3 regions of the Cohnella herbarum genome follow, and region 3 is predicted to be linked to each of the others. Evidence: riboswitches for the same ligand, from Rfam matches in the RefSeq annotation. Region 3 holds a riboswitch; each other region holds the start of a gene.
What was found. Region 3 has a riboswitch for cyclic di-AMP ahead of HH215_RS07970 (KamA family radical SAM protein). Riboswitches for the same ligand answer to the same signal wherever they lie in the genome.
Positions count from the first base shown of each region.

Region 1: another riboswitch for cyclic di-AMP. It lies ahead of HH215_RS27490 (hypothetical protein); the one in region 3 lies ahead of HH215_RS07970 (KamA family radical SAM protein).
Region 2: another riboswitch for cyclic di-AMP. It lies ahead of HH215_RS13620 (3D domain-containing protein); the one in region 3 lies ahead of HH215_RS07970 (KamA family radical SAM protein).

Region 1 is NZ_CP051680.1:6,468,623-6,474,652, reverse strand. It holds gene kdpB (potassium-transporting ATPase subunit KdpB) at 1-1,542, opposite strand, end outside; gene kdpA (potassium-transporting ATPase subunit KdpA) at 1,561-3,240, opposite strand; gene HH215_RS37110 (potassium-transporting ATPase subunit F) at 3,321-3,398, opposite strand; gene HH215_RS27490 (hypothetical protein) at 3,543-3,953, opposite strand; cyclic di-AMP (ydaO/yuaA leader) riboswitch at 4,072-4,253, opposite strand; cyclic di-AMP (ydaO/yuaA leader) riboswitch at 4,347-4,542, opposite strand; cyclic di-AMP (ydaO/yuaA leader) riboswitch at 4,922-5,076, shown strand; gene HH215_RS27485 (hypothetical protein) at 5,091-5,531, shown strand; gene HH215_RS27480 (peptidylprolyl isomerase) at 5,685-6,030, shown strand, end outside.
Region 2 is NZ_CP051680.1:3,079,081-3,085,110, reverse strand. It holds gene HH215_RS13635 (TrkH family potassium uptake protein) at 1-271, shown strand, start outside; gene HH215_RS13630 (potassium channel family protein) at 286-948, shown strand; gene HH215_RS13625 (polysaccharide deacetylase family protein) at 1,015-1,839, shown strand; gene HH215_RS13620 (3D domain-containing protein) at 1,979-2,632, opposite strand; cyclic di-AMP (ydaO/yuaA leader) riboswitch at 2,638-2,799, opposite strand; gene HH215_RS13615 (LysR substrate-binding domain-containing protein) at 2,907-3,824, opposite strand; gene HH215_RS13610 (succinate dehydrogenase cytochrome b558 subunit) at 3,994-4,665, shown strand; gene sdhA (succinate dehydrogenase flavoprotein subunit) at 4,684-6,030, shown strand, end outside.
Region 3 is NZ_CP051680.1:1,808,842-1,814,871, reverse strand. It holds gene HH215_RS07985 (fumarylacetoacetate hydrolase family protein) at 1-268, shown strand, start outside; gene HH215_RS07980 (methyl-accepting chemotaxis protein) at 309-2,063, shown strand; gene HH215_RS07975 (AI-2E family transporter) at 2,164-3,327, opposite strand; cyclic di-AMP (ydaO/yuaA leader) riboswitch at 3,449-3,588, shown strand; gene HH215_RS07970 (KamA family radical SAM protein) at 3,782-4,966, shown strand; gene HH215_RS07965 (DUF6199 family natural product biosynthesis protein) at 5,079-5,309, shown strand; gene HH215_RS07960 (PQQ-binding-like beta-propeller repeat protein) at 5,498-6,030, shown strand, end outside.

The sequences.
Region 1 (6,030 bases), 3.7 Mb from region 3:
GTCGCCGGTCATCGCGACAAGCTTGCCTTCGGCCTGCTCGCGGCGGATCAAAGCGATTTTATCTTCCGGTTTGCTCTCCGCTACGAAGTCGTCGACCCCGGCTTCGCGGGCGATCGTTGCCGCCGTCAGAGGATTGTCGCCCGTGCACATGATCGTCTTGATGCCCATCTGGCGCAATTGATCGAACCGTTCGCGCATGCCCGGCTTAACCGTATCCTTCAAGTAAATGAGTCCGAAGATCCGATTATCGACCGCTACCGCGAGGGGAGTTCCTCCTTCTCGAGCGATCGCATCCCCGTTCGCATCCAAATCTTCCGGAATGGTTCCTCCTTGCGCCGCAACCCATTTTTTCATCGCATCAACGGCACCCTTGCGTACTTTTCTCCCATCCCGAAGGTCCATACCGCTCATCCGCGTCTCCGCTTTGAACTCGACGAACTCCGCTCCGGAAGCTAGCGACGCATCATATGCCATCCCTTGTTTCTTCATAAGCTCCAGCACCGAACGGCCTTCCGGCGTCTCGTCTTGCACGGAACCGATCGCCGCCCATTCCCCTACCGTCCGAGCGTCTGCTCCACCCACCGGAACGAACTCGCTAGCCATCCGGTTCCCGTAAGTGATCGTGCCCGTTTTATCCAAAATCATCGTGTTGATGTCCCCGGCCGCTTCGACCGCTTTACCGGACATGGCCAGCACGTTAAACTGCGTCACCCGATCCATTCCGGCGATTCCGATCGCGGAGAGCAATCCGCCGATCGTCGTCGGAATAAGACAAACTAGCAAAGCGATAAGCACGGGCACCTGCAGATCAATATCCAAGTAGCCCGCGATAGGCCCTAACGTTACGACAACGATGAGGAAAATAATCGTTAAGCTAGTAAGCAAGGTATTAAGAGCAAGCTCGTTCGGCGTTTTCTGACGTTTGGCCCCTTCCACCAGTGAGATCATTCGATCGATGAAAGATTCGCCCGGATCGCTCGTGATCCGCACCTTAATCTTATCGCTGACGACCCGGGTTCCGCCGGTGACGGAGCTAAAATCCCCTCCGGCTTCCTTAATGACGGGCGCGGATTCGCCGGTAATGGCCGATTCGTCGACGGACGCCAACCCTTCGACCACTTCGCCGTCTCCGGGAATCATCTCTCCTTGAGACACAATGACCACGTCGCCTTTGCGCAAATCCGCAGAAGAGACGACCTTAATGACGCCCCCGACCAATTTGTTCGCGTTGATCTCTTTTTTCGTATTTTTCAATGAATCCGCTTGTGCCTTTCCCCTGCCTTCGGCCAATGCTTCCGCGAAGTTCGCGAACAACACGGTGAACAGAAGAATGAAGAACACGGTCAGGTTAAACCCAATATCGTCTTGCGTATTAAAATATCCGGGAAACAACGTCATCAACAGAACGACGACCGTTCCGACTTCGACGACGAACATGACGGGATTTCGCATCATGCTTACGGGATTTAATTTAGTGAAGCTTTCCTTTACCGCACGGCTTACGATCGCGGAGGTCAGCATCGATTTGCGATTAGCATTCATGAACGATTCACCTCATCCTTAGCCTAACTTCAAATGCTCTGCGACAGGTCCCAGCACGATAGCGGGCAGGAACGTCAACGCGCCGATAATCAATACCGTTCCGATCAGAATGCCGTAAAACAACTTGTTATCCGTCCGGAAAGTACCGACCGTCTCAGGCACCCATTGCTTGCGTACCAAGGATCCCGCGACGGCTAGCATCGCAATCATCGAAACGTAACGCCCCAGCAGCATAACGAGCCCCGTCATAATGTTCCAGAACGGCGTATTGTCCGCCAATCCCTCGAAACCCGAACCGTTATTGGCCGCGGAAGACGTATATTCGTATAACACTTGAGTGATGCCGTGCGATCCCGGATTCGTAATGGACCCTTGACCCAGGTCCGTCAGGAAGGATATCGCGGTCGGCACGAGAATAATGAAAGGATGCGCCAGAATGGCGATCGCGATCAGCTTCATCTCCCGAGGCTCGATTTTCCGCCCCAGAAACTCCGGTGTCCTTCCCACCATTAATCCGCATAAGAATACGCCCAGCATTGCGTACATTAGCATATTGATCAGTCCGACGCCTTTGCCCCCGAACACGACGTTCAGCATCATTTCTCCTAGCGTTCCGAGACCTCCGAGCGGAGTGAGCGTATCGTGCATGTTGTTGACCGTTCCCGTCGTCGCCGCCGTCGTGACCGCGGAGAAGAGCGAGGACTGCGGAATGCCGAATCGGACTTCCTTGCCTTCCATGCTGCCTTGCGAAGAATCGATCCCCATAGCGCTGATGGCCGGATTTCCGCGAAGCTCCGAGAAATAGATCAGCGAGAGGAATAAGAGGAACAACGTCATCATCGCGCTGAATACGACCCAGCCTTGCTTGCCGTTCTTTGCGAACCGTCCATATACATAAGGAAGAGATGCTGGCAGAACCCACATGGACAAGATCTCGACGATGTTCGTCAGAGGATTCGGATTCTCGAACGGATGCGCCGAGTTCACTCCGAAGAATCCGCCGCCATTCGTGCCCAGATGCTTAATGGATTCCAATGCCGCTACCGGACCGATGGCAATGTTCTGCACTGCGCCTTCAAGCGTAGTCACGGTTAACGTCGGATCTAGCGTTAGCGGTACTTGCAGGGAGACAAGCAGCAATGTGACCACGACGGCCGCCGGAAGGAAAATACGGGTATGCGCTTTGACGAAATCTTCGAAAAAGTTCCCTAGCGTTTCTCCCTTGGTCGTAATCCCTCTAATAAACGCCATGGCAACCGAAAAACCGGTAGCGGCCGAGGTGAACATCATCATCGTGATAACGGCCATCTGCGAGAAATAGGACAAGCCGGATTCGCCGCTGTAATGCTGTAAGTTCGTATTCGTAATAAAACTGACGATGGTGTTAAAAGAAAGCGTCTGTTCCATGTTATCTATGCCGCTCGGATTAAACGGCAAGTACTTCTGCAGCCGCAAGATTAAGTATCCGACGGCCACGAGCACGATGTTGGTCAATAGAAAGCTTAAAGCGTACTTTTTCCATGTCATCCCGCTCCGGTTCTTAAGTCCGATCAGCAGGTAAATAAATCTTTCGAACGGTCCGAAAATGCGGTCTTGCCGGTTCGGTTCATTGGAGAATACGTGATAGACGTACGATCCGACCGGTTTCACGAGCAAGACAAGAACCGCGATCACGATAACGATTTGCAGAATGCCCATATAGCCTTTCCTCCTCTATCTTTATGACAACCGAGCGTCTCGTTCAAGACCGGCTATCGGTTGCACATGCAACGAACGGATTAGAACTTCTCTGGATTCACTAAGGCGTAAATTAAATATAGAAAGATGAATACGGTGAAGATCGATACGATGATCATTTTCGCTCGCCTCCCGCATCGTTGACGACCCGGTCGCACCAAGCCATAAAGCCGTAAAATATCGCGAACGTTGCCGCCAGCAGCAAAACCATATAAAGATCTAGCATGAAGCAGCCTCCTCAAAGGTTAATAGAACTAAACGTCTTACGATTTCAAATCGTCCGTAATAAGAAATCCGTAGTCTTGCGCGCCGCTGTGAATGACGTAATCGACGCCTAAGCTTTTGTATACGTTTCGGGGATTCTGGCTGCCCGTAATGACGTAAATCGGTTTGGATGTCCAACTCCGGCAAATCTGGACGTACCTGCAGCATAAATTCAAACTTTTCTCGAAAAGATATACTTTACCGACTCCGACCTCGGGGATTAACCAAGAATCTTCTTTGGTCGTATTTACCACAATAATGTGTTCAGCCCCGAGGCCTCTTATACGTTCGTATTCGGCCGTGTTATTAACGATCGCCGCATACGGGATATTTTTCTGCTTCAATAACTTCATGAATCGTTCGCCAGCAACATTAGGGGCCGATACGAGCACGACGTCCCGGTTAACCATTCCGTTCATCTCCTGTTCTCAGTCGAAAAAAGGCAACAAAAAAGAAGCCCAGTGAAGAGGAACTCTTCTCGTGGCTTCTTGGGCGCGGCTATAGAAGCCGTCTCCAATCACGATCATCGTTGCCTCTCTCGGTACGCTTACGAGGTTAGCTGTCGGATTCGGGCGTGAGAGTCGCCCTACCTTCCGGCCCGGAGCTGGAGCTCCTTGCCTTCCGGATTCACCCCATGAATTCCTCGTTCCGGAATCCGTTTGGTTCCCCCGCTTCCCGGTCTACTACCGGAAACTCAGCGATCAATAAACATAACAAAAACCGCAAGGAATAATCCCCTGCGGCCTATTCGGTCACAAGTTCATCATCCTCTCTCCACTGCGCGCGTCCATGAAACGACGATCGGTTGCACGCATCAACGCTTACGAGGTTAGCTGTCGGATTCGGGCGGTGAGAGTCGCCCTACCCGAAGCGGCCGCATCCTAGGTGCGGTCGCTTCGGGATTCACCCCGGACGGCGACGTTCGGCTCTCACACCGAATGAACGCCATCGATTGGTTCCCCCGTTTTCCCATTTCGGAAAACTCAGCGATTACGAATGGAACAATATCAAAATCATGAATCGAATATTACTCCTGCCCCCAACCTTTGTAAAGCAATCCCAATTCCGCCTGTAGAGCAAATTACGTCAACGTGGTAAATCGTACCGCTTACAATTGACGCGATCTCCAGAATACTCTTTTTATCTCTCTATTTCTCGGTTTTTAACAAAAGTCAGCATATATCCCGATCACCGTCCCGATCGCTTTTCAACCCGAAAACCGTGAATGAAAGCTAGAGCGAGCTTAAGCCTCCCAAATGCACGAAAGAAGTGGTTTTATCGGATTAAATATCCGTAATTTGCACGAAATCGCCATTAGGTGGACAGATTTGGAATTGCCTCTATATTTACAAAGCATCCCGACTGGAGTTATATTCGGATTTGTCTAACGCTGAATTCCTTAACGGGAAGCGGGGGAACCATCGCGGCCGCGGCCGCTGGGGTGAATCCGGAAGGATAATGATATCCGAAGGTAGGGCGACTCTCGCGCCCGAATCCGACAGCTAACCTCGCAAGCGTAATTTGAGAGAATTCAAGGAGTGCTTAGGATGGCGGAAGAAATCAGAATTACGAGCTTTCAATTGTATCTGTTCGAAGATCCCCGCGATTTACCCGATGGCGCATGCGCCAAAAACGACGCGAACTGCCGGTACGGTTTGCTCAGAATCTCCTGCTGTGGCCGGGTCGGATGGAGCGAATGCGTGCTGTCCGAGAACAAAAAGTATTTCGACTTAGCCCAATGGGCCGCTTTCCTGCAATATTTCCATAAGCCTACTTTAACGGAAGCCTATGAAACGGTAGATCATCTCCATGATAGATGGGGGGATACGAAATCGGAGCTGGTCCGATCGGCGCTGAACGATCTGAATTCCCAGTTTCAGAACGACAATAGCGGATCTCATCAACGCCGAGGGCCTTCCGCGTATCGCTACTCCATGGATCCCGCTTCATTAATGGAGCATTGTCGGGCTCATTATGAAATCGTGTAATTATAGTTTGGGCACGCTATGATTCGCCTCGCCGCGATCCCCCGGATCGCGGCTTTGACATGACATAAACGTTTGTTAACTAAGCCGCGGTGGAATCCTTTTCGAGCAAATGTTATGATACGAGAGGATATAGAGGACAAGGGGGATTTGAAATTGAAATCCGCAAAAATTCGATTTACCGTCTCGCTGCTTACGATCATTGCGTTATTGGCTATCGTAACGGGATGCGGCGGCAAGGAAAAAAATCAAACCGATGCATCGGCCACAGGTAACGGCGCGGCATCCACACAGGAGGCTTCCCCAATGAGCGAAGTAGACACATCCGGCGACAACCCGATCGTCACCATTGAAATGGACAGCGGCAAAATCATCAAAGTCGAGCTTTACCCTAAAGTAGCGCCGAATACGGTAAACAACTTTGTCTCCCTCGTGAACAAAGGCTTCTACGACGGCACGATCTTCCATCGGATCATCCCCGGCTTCATGATTCAGGGCGGCG
Region 2 (6,030 bases), 1.3 Mb from region 3:
CGCGTTCGGTCTCGTCATCGTGGCGACGATGATCTTGTCGACGACGGAAGATCACCAATTCCTCATGATCTTGTTCGAAGTAACTTCCGCGTTCGGTACGGTCGGCTTATCGATGGGTCTAACCGGAGATTTGACCGTCGCTGGAAAAATCATCATTATCCTTATGATGTTTATGGGGCGGTTAGGTCCGCTGACTTTGACATATGCGCTTGGACGAAAGCAAGGGCGGGCCTTGTATCGTCATGCGGAAGGTAAAATTATTATCGGGTAGAGGACGGAAATATCATGAAGATGAATCAATTCGTTATTATAGGGTTGGGACGGTTCGGATCGAGTTTAGGCGCGGAGTTGATCAAATTAGGTTATGAAGTGCTTGGCGTGGACCGCGACGAAGAGAAAGTACAAGAACTGTCCAACATTCTTACGCACGCGGTCGTTGCGGACGCTACGGAGGAAGAGGTGCTGCGTTCGATCGGCGCCCGGAACTTCGATTGCGGCGTCGTGGCGATCGGGGACGATATACAGGCGAGTATACTGGCAACGATTCTGTTGAAGGATCTCGGCGTCAAGAAGGTCGTGGCGAAAGCGGTATCCGATCTGCACGGCCGCGTATTGGAGCGGGTCGGCGTGGACAGGATTATCTATCCGGAACGGGATATGGGGGTTCGCGTGGCCCATCAGCTCGTTTCGCCGAACTTGTTGGATTATATCGAGCTGTCCAAGCAATATACGATAGCGGAGCTTGCGGTTCCGGAATGCCTGTCGGGCAAGTCGCTGGACGATGTGAACCCGAGGGGGAGATTCGGTTGCAGCATCGTGGCTATCAACAAACCGAAGGGGATCATCATCGCTCCCGTGGCGAAGGATACCTTATCGAAGGACGACGTGATGGTCGTTATCGGCACGAATGATCAGATCGAGCAATTCCAAGAGTCGATCGGACAATAGCCGGCTGGAAAAGTTATTAGCGAGAGTTGAATGAAATCCATCCCATTCGTTCAGGATATAGTTAGAATGAGCGGTTATGGGGGGATTGGCGAGATGACGATGTCGCGCTTTAGATCGGTGGTGATGGCGCTGGTAAGCGCCGTCACCCTTTTGTCTTTGTTGGGGGATTGTACTGGTGCGCATGCCGCTTATGCAGCTGGAACAACGCAGGTTAAGCCGTCCGGCAATCATTGGTCCGAATATGAACGCAAGTATGAAGGCGTGTTCGTATTGTCCGCGTCCCGGGGTTCGCGCAAAGTCGCGTTAACGTTCGACGACGTGCCGGACCCCCGGTTCACGCCGCAGGTTCTGGACGTCCTGAAAGCCAAGAAGGTTCATGCGACTTTCTTCGTCGTAGGAACCCGCAGCTCGAAACATCCGGATTTAGTCAAACGAATCCACCGGGAGGGCCATAACCTAGGTAATCATTCGTATAGCCACCCTAATTTCTCTAAGCTGAACTTCGCGAAGGTGCAAGAGCAGATCGAACGAGCGGAGCACGTGATCGAGGGGATCGTCGGGTTTAAACCAAGGCTAGTGCGTCCTCCATACGGGGAGATTTTACCAAAACATCTGGACTGGGCGAAAAAAAGAGGATATACGGTAGTGAATTGGGATGTGGATTCATCGGATTGGCGACAGTTAAGCTCGGATCAGGTGTTTCGGAACGTCACCCGCTCGGTACGGCCGGGTTCCGTCGTGCTGATGCATGCCGGAGGCGGACAAGGACAGAGCTTGTCCGGTACGGTCAAGGCGCTTCCGCAAATTATCGACTGGTTGCGCGCGAATCATTACGAGCCCGTGACTTTAACCGATCTGCTGGATATTCCCGAACGCAGAAAAGGGCAGTAAAATCGTACCCGACCGTGGAAATCGGTCAGGTAGGCAGCTTACGAATTGTATGGTTGCGGAGTGAACGGATTAAATAAACCTAGGGTCCGCAATCGGAGCCTAGGTTTATTTATAGCGCGCGATATTCGAATGGCCGGAACTATTCTAAAATGTAGACTTTGACGTTCTGAAAACCGAAACTCGAGACGAAAGAACGGGAACCCGGAACGAAAATATCGATTCGTTTGCCCTTGATCGCGCCACCCGCATCCAATGCCCGCGCGTACATGCCTCCCTGAGGCAAGCCATTGAAATCGTATCCTTCAATGTATACTCTCGTTCCGAAGGCGATGACTTTCGGGTCCACGGCTATCGTTCCGAGCTTAAGCGGATTGCCGAAATAATCGACAGCCCCCCATCCGCCGTTCTCCTCGGCAGCAGCCGAATAAGCCGAAGCTTTAATGTCGATAATTTTGGAGTAAGCGAGCGACTCCGCGGTCGACGTCGATTGCATTTGGACGGGCTTGCTCGAGTCGGCAGCGGCTGTCGCCTTGGAAGCGCTCCCGGAGTTGGCCGTGCTGCTCGGGATCACAAGCTTTAATCCGGTGTAGATATTCAAAGGATCGACGGAAGGGTTCGCGTTCATCAATTTCTGAAGCGGCACTTTGTATTGGGTTGAAAGCTTCCAAAACGTATCGGAATTTTTAGCGGTGTGAGTCGTTGCCGCGTGTGCTGTCAGTCCCGGTAGTGCCAATGCCGCTCCAAGAAGAAGCGCTGAAGATCGTATGCTCAATTTTTTCAAACCGTGTTTCATTACGTATATCCTCCTAGAGATGGGCCGGCGAGGTTAGCTGTCGGATTCGGACTGGGAGATCAGCCCTGCGCGATTGCGCTTCACCCCTGCACATGTATAGGTTCGTTTCGAGTATGTGCTTTTAATACTTGTCCCCCCGCACCTGACGGTTTTGGCCGGAATGTTTTGTTGTTGCGTTCCTAAGAAGGGCGCCCCAACTACCTGTAAAAGGTACCATAGCGAGCAGGCGGTTAAAACAGGAAAAATCAGGAGTCGGACCGATTTTTTCGTTAGATTAAGATTCTTTGAGACGGTTTGCCCCGCGGTCGAAATAGGCGGTCGTTTCCTCGATCAAATAGCGCGTCGAAGGAGCGAGCCAGACCGGGTCGCCGTGAATGAGAGACGTCGTCCGCTTAGTCCCCTCAAGCTCTTTGATGCGCACGAGGTATAAATCGTTATCGATGAGAACTTGCTCGCGCAGGTAAGATTTAGGAAGCAAAGTGCCCGCGCGGCAAGCGGATAATAACCGAATAATGGCCTCGAAAGAGTCGATTTCCATCCGGACATCCGGCTTAAGGTTATATTTTTTTAATAATTCGTCTGTCAGAGTTCGGTACCACGTTCCCGGCGCAAAAAGAATCATCGGAAGGCCGTCGAGATCGGACATTTCCAATTGCGTTCTTTCTAATATAATATGCGTTCTCGGAAGGACGAGGATAAGATGATCTTCAAACAAGGGTAAACTGGTAATAGCGGGATCGTAGATGACGGACGAGGCTACGATTCCGAAATCGACTTTGCGTTCTTTAACGAGCGTGGCGATTTCGTGCGACTTGCCCGTGACGGCTTTAATCTCAAGATTAGGGTGCTTCTCGGTAATTGCGGTAATAAGATCGGGCAGCGTCGTCTGGAGAGTCGTCAAGCTGGCTCCGATCGTAGCTACGTGCGCTTCCGACGATTTGAAAGCGTTCAGTTTCTGTAAATAGCTGCCGTGGAATTGTCGTAACTCAAGCGCGAATTCGTAAGTGACTTGTCCGGCTGCCGTTAGTTCGAGTCGCTTGCCGATTCTTCGGAACAGGTCGACCTCAAGCTCCGATTCAAGCCGGGCTAAACGGCGGGACAGGGCGGGTTGCGACAGGTTTAATCTTTCCGCTGCTTTGTTTAGGCTTGTTTGTTCTACAATCGTCGCGAATAGCCGCATATCTTCGAGCACAGGGAACACCATCCTCTTATGCGTTTTAGTTATAAGTTTTAATATTAAATAAGCAGTTCCATTATAAGCGAAAATAGGGTAACCTTAAAAGCGGTGACAAAATGGTGACGTATGGAAACTTCGTCATCTGAAGTCGAAGCACGGATGCGAAAGGAGATCGAACACAGACATGAAAGGTAATTCTTATTTACCGAGAAAGCTTCATTCGTTGCTTGGCGTAATTCCGCTTGGATTGTTCATTATCGAGCATGCGCTGACGAACTATTCCGCTTACGAAGGCGGACAGGAGGGCTTCACGAAAAGCATCGACTTCTTGAACAGCGTACCTCTTGTATTCTGGCTGGAATTGTTCGTTATCTGGTTGCCCATTTTATTCCATGGGGTATACGGACTGTACATCGCGTATCAATCGAACATTAACACGGGCCGATTCAGCTATGGCCGCAACTGGGCGTTCACGTTGCAACGGATTACGGGGGTAATCACGTTTATTTTCGTGGCATGGCATTTCTACGAAACCCGATTCCAGATTACGCTCGGCAACGTTACGCATGAAGAACTGGGTCAACACATGAACGGAATCGTTAGCGACCCGCTCGTCTTCACGGCTTACATCATCGGCGTAATCGCCGCGACGTTCCACTTCGCGAACGGTTTGTGGGCTTTCTTGGTGAGCTGGGGAATTACGGTTGGCCCGCGCGCTCAGAAAGTTTCCTCTAATATTTGCATGGTCATCTTCGTAATCTTGTCGGCACTGTTCTTGTTGTCCTTGTTCGCATTCCGCGGCGACGAGTTCGCATCGGCTGCAGCAACGGCGTTAAGTTCAGTCTCGATCGGTTAGAGGGAGGAGAAACAAATTATGGCTACTCAAAAAGTAATTGTCGTCGGAGGCGGACTTGCCGGATTAATGGCGACGATTAAAGCGGCGGAAGCGGGAGTTCGGGTCGATCTATTCTCGCTGGTACCGGTTAAAAGATCTCACTCCGTATGCGCGCAAGGCGGTATTAACGGAGCTGTAAATACAAAAGGCGAAGGCGATTCCCCTTGGGAGCACTTTGACGATACGGTGTATGGAGGCGACTTCCTCGCGAATCAACCTCCGGTTAAAGCAATGTGCGAAGCGGCGCCCGGCATTATCCACTTGATGGACCGGATGGGCGTAATGTTCAGCCGTACCCCGGAAGGATTGCTCGATTTCCGCCGGTTCGGAGGAACGCAATATCACCGTACGGCATTCGCCGGAGCTACGACGGGACAGCAACTGTTGTACGCGCTGGACGAGCAGGTTCGGCGTTGGGAAGTCGCGGGACTGGTGCAGAAATTCGAGCATTGGGAATTTACGGGAGCGGTCATCGATGACGACGGAGTTTGCCGCGGGATTTCCGCGCAAGATCTGCGCACGATGGAATCGGTCACGTTCCGCGGCGATGCGGTCATTCTGGCCACCGGCGGTCCCGGGATTATTTTCGGCAAAACGACGAACTCCGTAATCAATACGGGAACGGCGGCGAGCGCGGTTTATCAGCAAGGCGTGCATTATGCGAACGGGGAGTTCATTCAGATTCACCCGACCGCGATTCCCGGCGACGACAAAAACCGTCTCATGAGCGAATCGGCAAGGGGAGAAGGCGGCCGGATCTGGACCTATAAAGACGGCAAGCCTTGGTACTTCCTCGAAGAAAAATATCCGGCATACGGTAACCTCGTTCCGCGGGATATCGCGACTCGCGAAATCTTCGACGTGTGCGTAAACCAGAATCTCGGCATCAACGGCGAGAACAGAGTTTATCTCGATCTTTCGCATAAGGATCCGAAGGAGCTTGACGTTAAGCTTGGAGGAATTATCGAAATCTACGAGAAGTTCACCGGAGACGATCCGCGGAAAATTCCGATGCAGATCTTCCCGGCGGTTCACTATTCGATGGGCGGCTTGTGGGTCGATTACAATCAAATGACGAACGTTCCGGGGCTATTCGCTTGCGGAGAGTGCGATTATCAATATCACGGCGCGAACCGTCTCGGCGCGAACTCCTTGTTGTCCGCGATCTTCGGCGGCATGGTAACCGGACCGAAAGCGATCGAGTACATCCGTGGATTGAAAAAATCGGCCGAGGACGTATCGGAGAGCGTATTCGAGAACGAGCGCAAAAAACAAGCGAACAAATTCGAGTCGATCCTGAAAATGGACGGCAAGGAAAACGCTTAT
Region 3 (6,030 bases):
TCCCGGCGAGCTTGATCTATCGCTGATTCTTAATGGAAAGACGATGCAAAACGCCAATACGCGGGATCTGATCTTCGATATTCCGTATCTGATTTCATTTCTCTCCCGCACGATGACGCTCGTGCCCGGGGATATCATCAGCACGGGGACGCCGCCGGGCGTCGGACTCGGCCACAAGCCGCCGGTATGGCTGGAAGACGGGGACGTGACGGAAGCATACGTGCAAGGAATCGGCACTTTACGCAACCGTTACGTAAGGGAGTCTTGACGTCGAATCCGCAAGCTTAAGCGACAGGGGGGATGGAGAATTGACCGGATTTCGTTTCAGAATCGGCTATAAAATATCGATCGGTTATATCGTGCTGCTGATCTTTCTGGCCGCGTCGCTGTTCATCGTCTCCGGCACGATTAAGTCGCTACAGGGAGAGCTCGATTCCATCGTCAACCGGGATCTGAAAATTCACGAAACGACGCATACGCTCGACAAATACGCATCGACGATGGAATCGGCTTTATATCGCGCGATCATGACCGGCCAAAAGGCGGATCTTGACCTCTACGAGGGGGAGAAAGCGAAGTGGAAGCAGGGATACGAGACGCTGAAGGAGCTGTTCAACGGAAATGCCGAACAAACGAGCCGACTGGTTGGCGTTCTGGGAGCAATGGATCGCTGGTTCGCGGTTTCCGACAAAGCTTCGGCGACGCTGTCCTACGACAAAGATGCCGCAAAGGCCGTTCAATACTTCGCGGACGATCCCGGCAAGAAGGCGATGACCGGCATGAAGGAACAGCTCTCCCGGCTGCGGCAATCCGAGAAGTACGTAACGGAAAAACGCATCTCCAGCCTGATCGACACCAATGACGGCTTGCGATCGTTGTTATATGCCATGGCGGCCGTGCTCGCTGTTCTGACGATCGCTTTCTCCTGGATCGTTTCCCGCAACATTACCCGGAATTTGAAGCGAGTGACGTCCGCTATCGCCGATATTGCCCGATCGGGCGGAGACTTGACCCGGCGCATTCAAGTGAAGGCGACGGATGAAACTTGGGAGTTGGGGCAAGAGACGAATAAGCTGCTAGCCTCCATGCAGACGATGATGCGTCAGATTCAGGAACAGGCGGCACGCTTGTCCGCCGTCTCCAGACGAATCGGCGAAGGCTCAGCGGGCACGGTCGAGATTAACGGCCAAGTGAGCGAAGCCGTTCGCAGGGTTGCGGTCGGGGCAGAAAATCAGGTCGCACAGACGGAGGAAATATCCGCGATCATGCAGGAGAACCTGGGCGGCCTGGATTTGGTCGCCAAGGGGACGCGGCAGGCGGCGGAACTGGCCAAGACGACGCAGGCGGCCGCGGACAGCGGCAGTCGCAATTTGGACAAGACGCAAGAAGAAGTCGCGAAGATCGACCGGGCGTTCACGAATATCCAGCAAAGCGTTACCCAACTGTCGGAGCAGTCGAGCCAAATTCTCGGCATCGTCGGGTATATGAGCGATATTTCCACGAAGACCAATCTGCTCTCGCTCAACGCGACGATCGAAGCGGCGCGCGCGGGCGAATACGGGCGGGGATTCGGGGTCGTCGCCGCCGAAATCCGCAAGCTGGCCGATCAAACGGCGCAATCCGCCGGCAGCATCGAATCGACGCTCAAGCGGATGAACCAGGACGTCGAGACGATCGTCGAGCTGATCGCCGACAGCTCTAAAACCGTCTATGAAGGAACGTCGGCCATTCGCGAAGCGGAGTCGAACATCAGGCAGATCGTCGATAATGTCGACGATCTGACTTCCCAAGTGATCGAAGCGGCTTCTTCCATAGGCCAGATCGCGGCGGGCAGCGGCAGCGTTGTCCGTTCGGCCGAAGAGATCAGCCGCGTGACGGAGGAAACATCTGCTTTCACCGAGCAGATGTCGGCTATGGTGCAGGAACAGACCGCCGTATTGAATGAGTTCGCCCAAACGTCGCAGCAGCTTCTGGAGGTGTCGGATTCGCTGAAAGCGGCGGTCGGCCACTTTAAGGTAGACGGGGAAAGCGCTAAGGATCCAACGTCGCCAGCGAAGCATTGATGCCGAGCGTTACCGAACATTATCCGTCGTTACCCTTACTTAAAAAAAGGGCATCTCGCAAGCCATTAGCCTGGCTAGCGAGATGCCCTTTTTATTCCGTTCACTCGGAAGCTTTCGGCTCCTCGACTTCGGGCGGTTCATATAGCCCAGTCCGCGCCTTGAACCATCGGAACAAGTGAGTGGCGATGACCTTAATGATCGCATAACCGGGAACCGCGAGAATAATGCCGATGATACCGAACAAATTCCCAGCGGCGATGATTACGAATATGATGGTGATCGGATGAACGTGCATCGTCTTTCCCATAATTTGCGGAGAGATGAATTTTCCTTCGATAAGCTGGACGATCGTCCAGACGATGACCATTTTCAACAACATGAACGGCGAAGTCATCATCGCCACGATCAGGGCTGGGGTAATGGCGATGACCGGTCCTAAATAAGGGACGATACTCGTGCAAGCGGCAATGACCGCAAGAACGAGCGAATAGTCCAAGCCGATAATCAGATAACCGATGTAGAGCAGAACGCCGATGCACAAGCTAACGACGATCTGTCCGCGTATGTAAGAGCTGATCTGTTGGTTCATCTCGAGCATAACGCCGAACGAACGCTGACGTAAGGAAGTCGGCAGAAAGCTGAGCACGAATGGAGACAGTTTCTTGCGGTCCTTCAATAGATAGAACAGTATGAACGGCACGGTGATGATGGCAAGCACAGTTTCCGTAATGCGGCCGACAAGATTCCCGATCCCGGACCATGCATTGTTCAACACCTCGGAGGCGCGACCCGAGAAATCGTTCACCAGCTTGCTGGAATCGATGCCGAGCGTATCCTGCAATTCGTTGAAGTATTCGTTCCCGATCAATTCCTCGAACTTCAGCTTCGCGTCCTGGCTATAATTCGGGAACTGTACGATCAAGCTCGTGATTTGCTCGCTTAGCAACGGAACGACCTTCATGACGACGAGCGTTAGGATGGTAATAATGACAAGGTACAAGACGATAATGGAATACACTCGTTTAATTTTACGAAGCTCGAGGTAATCCACGATCGGGTTAAGCAAGTAATAAGCGACTCCGGTCAGAAGAAAAGGAAGGAAGACCGTCTCGAAGATGACGATAAACGGATGAAATACGTACGAGATTTTGTCGAGTACGAGTATATTCAGGCTGATTAACAGTACGACGACAAGGAACAGGATTACTTTTTGGTTCATCAGCATCCATTTGATGCGATCAGACCATTTCCGCGCAGGTTGCATATGTGCCTTCCTCCTCTAATACTTCTTATTTTAATCGACTTTAGACCCTAAGAACAACTTGGCTTGGATCGGATATTCCCGAGGTTTACCACGTATTGACATCTCTTGGAGAATCCTCTATAGTAACCCTAAGCTTAGTTTCCGGCATTAGGCCGGAGAGCGGGGGAACCAGTTTTCTGGGGCGAATCATTCTACGCGAATGTAGGGAACCATCTATCCCGAGTCCGTCAGCTAACCTCGTCAGCTTTGGATGGGTCGGATTGTCGTGCGCAGATAAACTGCTCATTCTTTTGACCCGAACAAGGGTCTTTTTTGTTTTCTTTAGGCCCGGTATGCAGAAGGGATGGTCTTCTGGCATCGGGTCTATTTATTTTGAAACGAAGGGGGGATAGCAGGGGCTTGGAATGGATTCGTTCTCGAATTCGACCGAATATACCTTGAGGAGGAATATGCAATGCCGCAACCCAAGTATATTACCGATATCGGAAAAATCACTCACATCCCCGAGCAACAACGTGAGCAATTAAAATCGATCACCGATAAATTCGTCTTTCGCGTGAATGAGTACTATTTGAAACTGATCGATTGGAACGATCCGGACGACCCCATCCGCAAGCTCGTCATTCCCAATGAAGGGGAACTGCTGGAGTACGGAAGATGGGATGCCTCGGATGAAGACACTAACTACGTTGTGAAGGGCTGTCAACATAAGTACAGTTCGACCGCGCTGCTCATCGTCTCCGAAGTGTGCGGGGCGTATTGCCGATATTGTTTCCGCAAACGGTTGTTCCGCAACGACGTCAAGGAAGCGACCTCGGATATCGAGCCGGGACTGCAGTATATCGCGGAGCACCCGGAGATCAGCAACGTCCTCCTGACCGGAGGGGATAGCTTGATTCTTGCCACCTCTAAACTGCGCGCAATTTTGCATAGATTAAGGGAAATCGAACACGTTCAGATTATACGGCTAGGCTCCAAAATTCCGGTGTTCAACCCTATGCGTATCTATGAGGACGAGCTATTGCTCGAAGCTATACGCGAGTTCTCCAGCGCGAACAAGAGAATCTACGTCATGGCCCATATTAACCATCCAAGAGAGATTACGCCCGAAGCCGTTCGCGGGTTTCAAGCTTTACATGATGCAGGCGCGATCGTCGTGAACCAGACCCCGATTCTGAAAGGAATCAACGATGACGCGCAAGTGCTTGGCGAGCTTCTGGATAGATTGTCGTGGGCGGGAGTAACTCCTTATTATTTCTTCATTAACCGTCCAGTCGCGGGTAACGTAGACTTCGTGCTTCCGCTTGCCGAAGTATACGATCTCGTAGAGAAGGCTAAAGCCCGGACGTCCGGGTTGGGGAAAAGAGTGCGACTGTCGATGAGCCATACCTCGGGTAAAATCGAAATTCTGGCCATCGAGAACGGAAAAGCTTATTTGAAATACCACCAATCCCGCGACGGGCATTACGGTCGCTTCATGATCTTGGATTGCCCGGACGATGCCGCGTGGTTCGACGATCTGCCCGGCAGCGAGCAATACTGGAGCAAGCCTAACAAGAAGACGGATGCGGTCGTCTCGGTGAATGAGATGCCGGAACATCCTCAGCTTAGGGCTAATAAAATGATTATGGTTAAATAGGTACGAATAGACAGACCGTTTCGTTAGCCAAGTTAAGGCTTTCGGGACGGTCTTATCTATCCGGGTACGTACGTATTATCTACAAACATGTTAATGGGGGGGGGAAATGGGAGTGCCGCCGGAAGTGAATGCTTTTTCTTGGATTTTTTTCATATTCATGTGTTTATGGACCGGAATTGCATTGTTTGCAACGATAAATCCTTATTACTTCTGGAAGTTAGCTCAAAGCTGGAAAGCTTTAAGAGAACCGCCAAGGGCCTATTTTGTTTTTCAAAGGATCATTTCAGGGGTGTTTGCGCTTATTGGCTTATCGATTTTGTTGCTGCCGCATTTACTGCGCTAGTTGTTATAACGCAGTTTCTAGTATTTTTGTTGTAGTAAGATCCGTATTCGTTTAAGACTAGACGAAATCCCGGATCAAGTCGCTCATTATGACAAATATTCCCTTAATACTCGCCGACCGTTTGACATGCTTCTCGGAGTCTAGTAGGTACACTCTATTTATCCTAGGTTTTGGAGGAATAAATAGAGATGTCCCGAGGAAAAAAGACTTTCATCCTAGCACTATTAATCGTTTGTATGTACCAGGGAATCGCGCAAGCCGAAAGTCGTTACTCCTCGCAATGGAATAAGAAGCCTACAATCTCGCAAGCGTTTCCCGCCGTTTATACCGAAGTCGAGGGGATTTTGACCTTTCGAGGGAATAAGGAGAGAAGCGCTCCTTCCTTCGGCACGACGGAGATGAAGCGATTTAGCCCGAAGATCGTCTGGGAGAAAAAAACCAAGTCGAGCTCTTGGGGAGGCGGAGCGGGTTGGACGGGTCAGCCGGCCATCGTGAAATGGACTCCGGAAGTATTGCGCACGATGAACGTCAAAGAGAAGTTTCTCTCGCAACCTGATTTTACCGAAGTGATCTACGCGTCTCTCGACGGGTATGTCTATTTCATGGAGTTGAAGACCGGCGAGGAGACGCGCAGTCCAATCAAGATCGGCAATCCGATCAAAGGCAGCGTGTCGGTGGACGCAAGAGGTTACCCGCTCCTCTATGTCGGGGAGGGCATTCC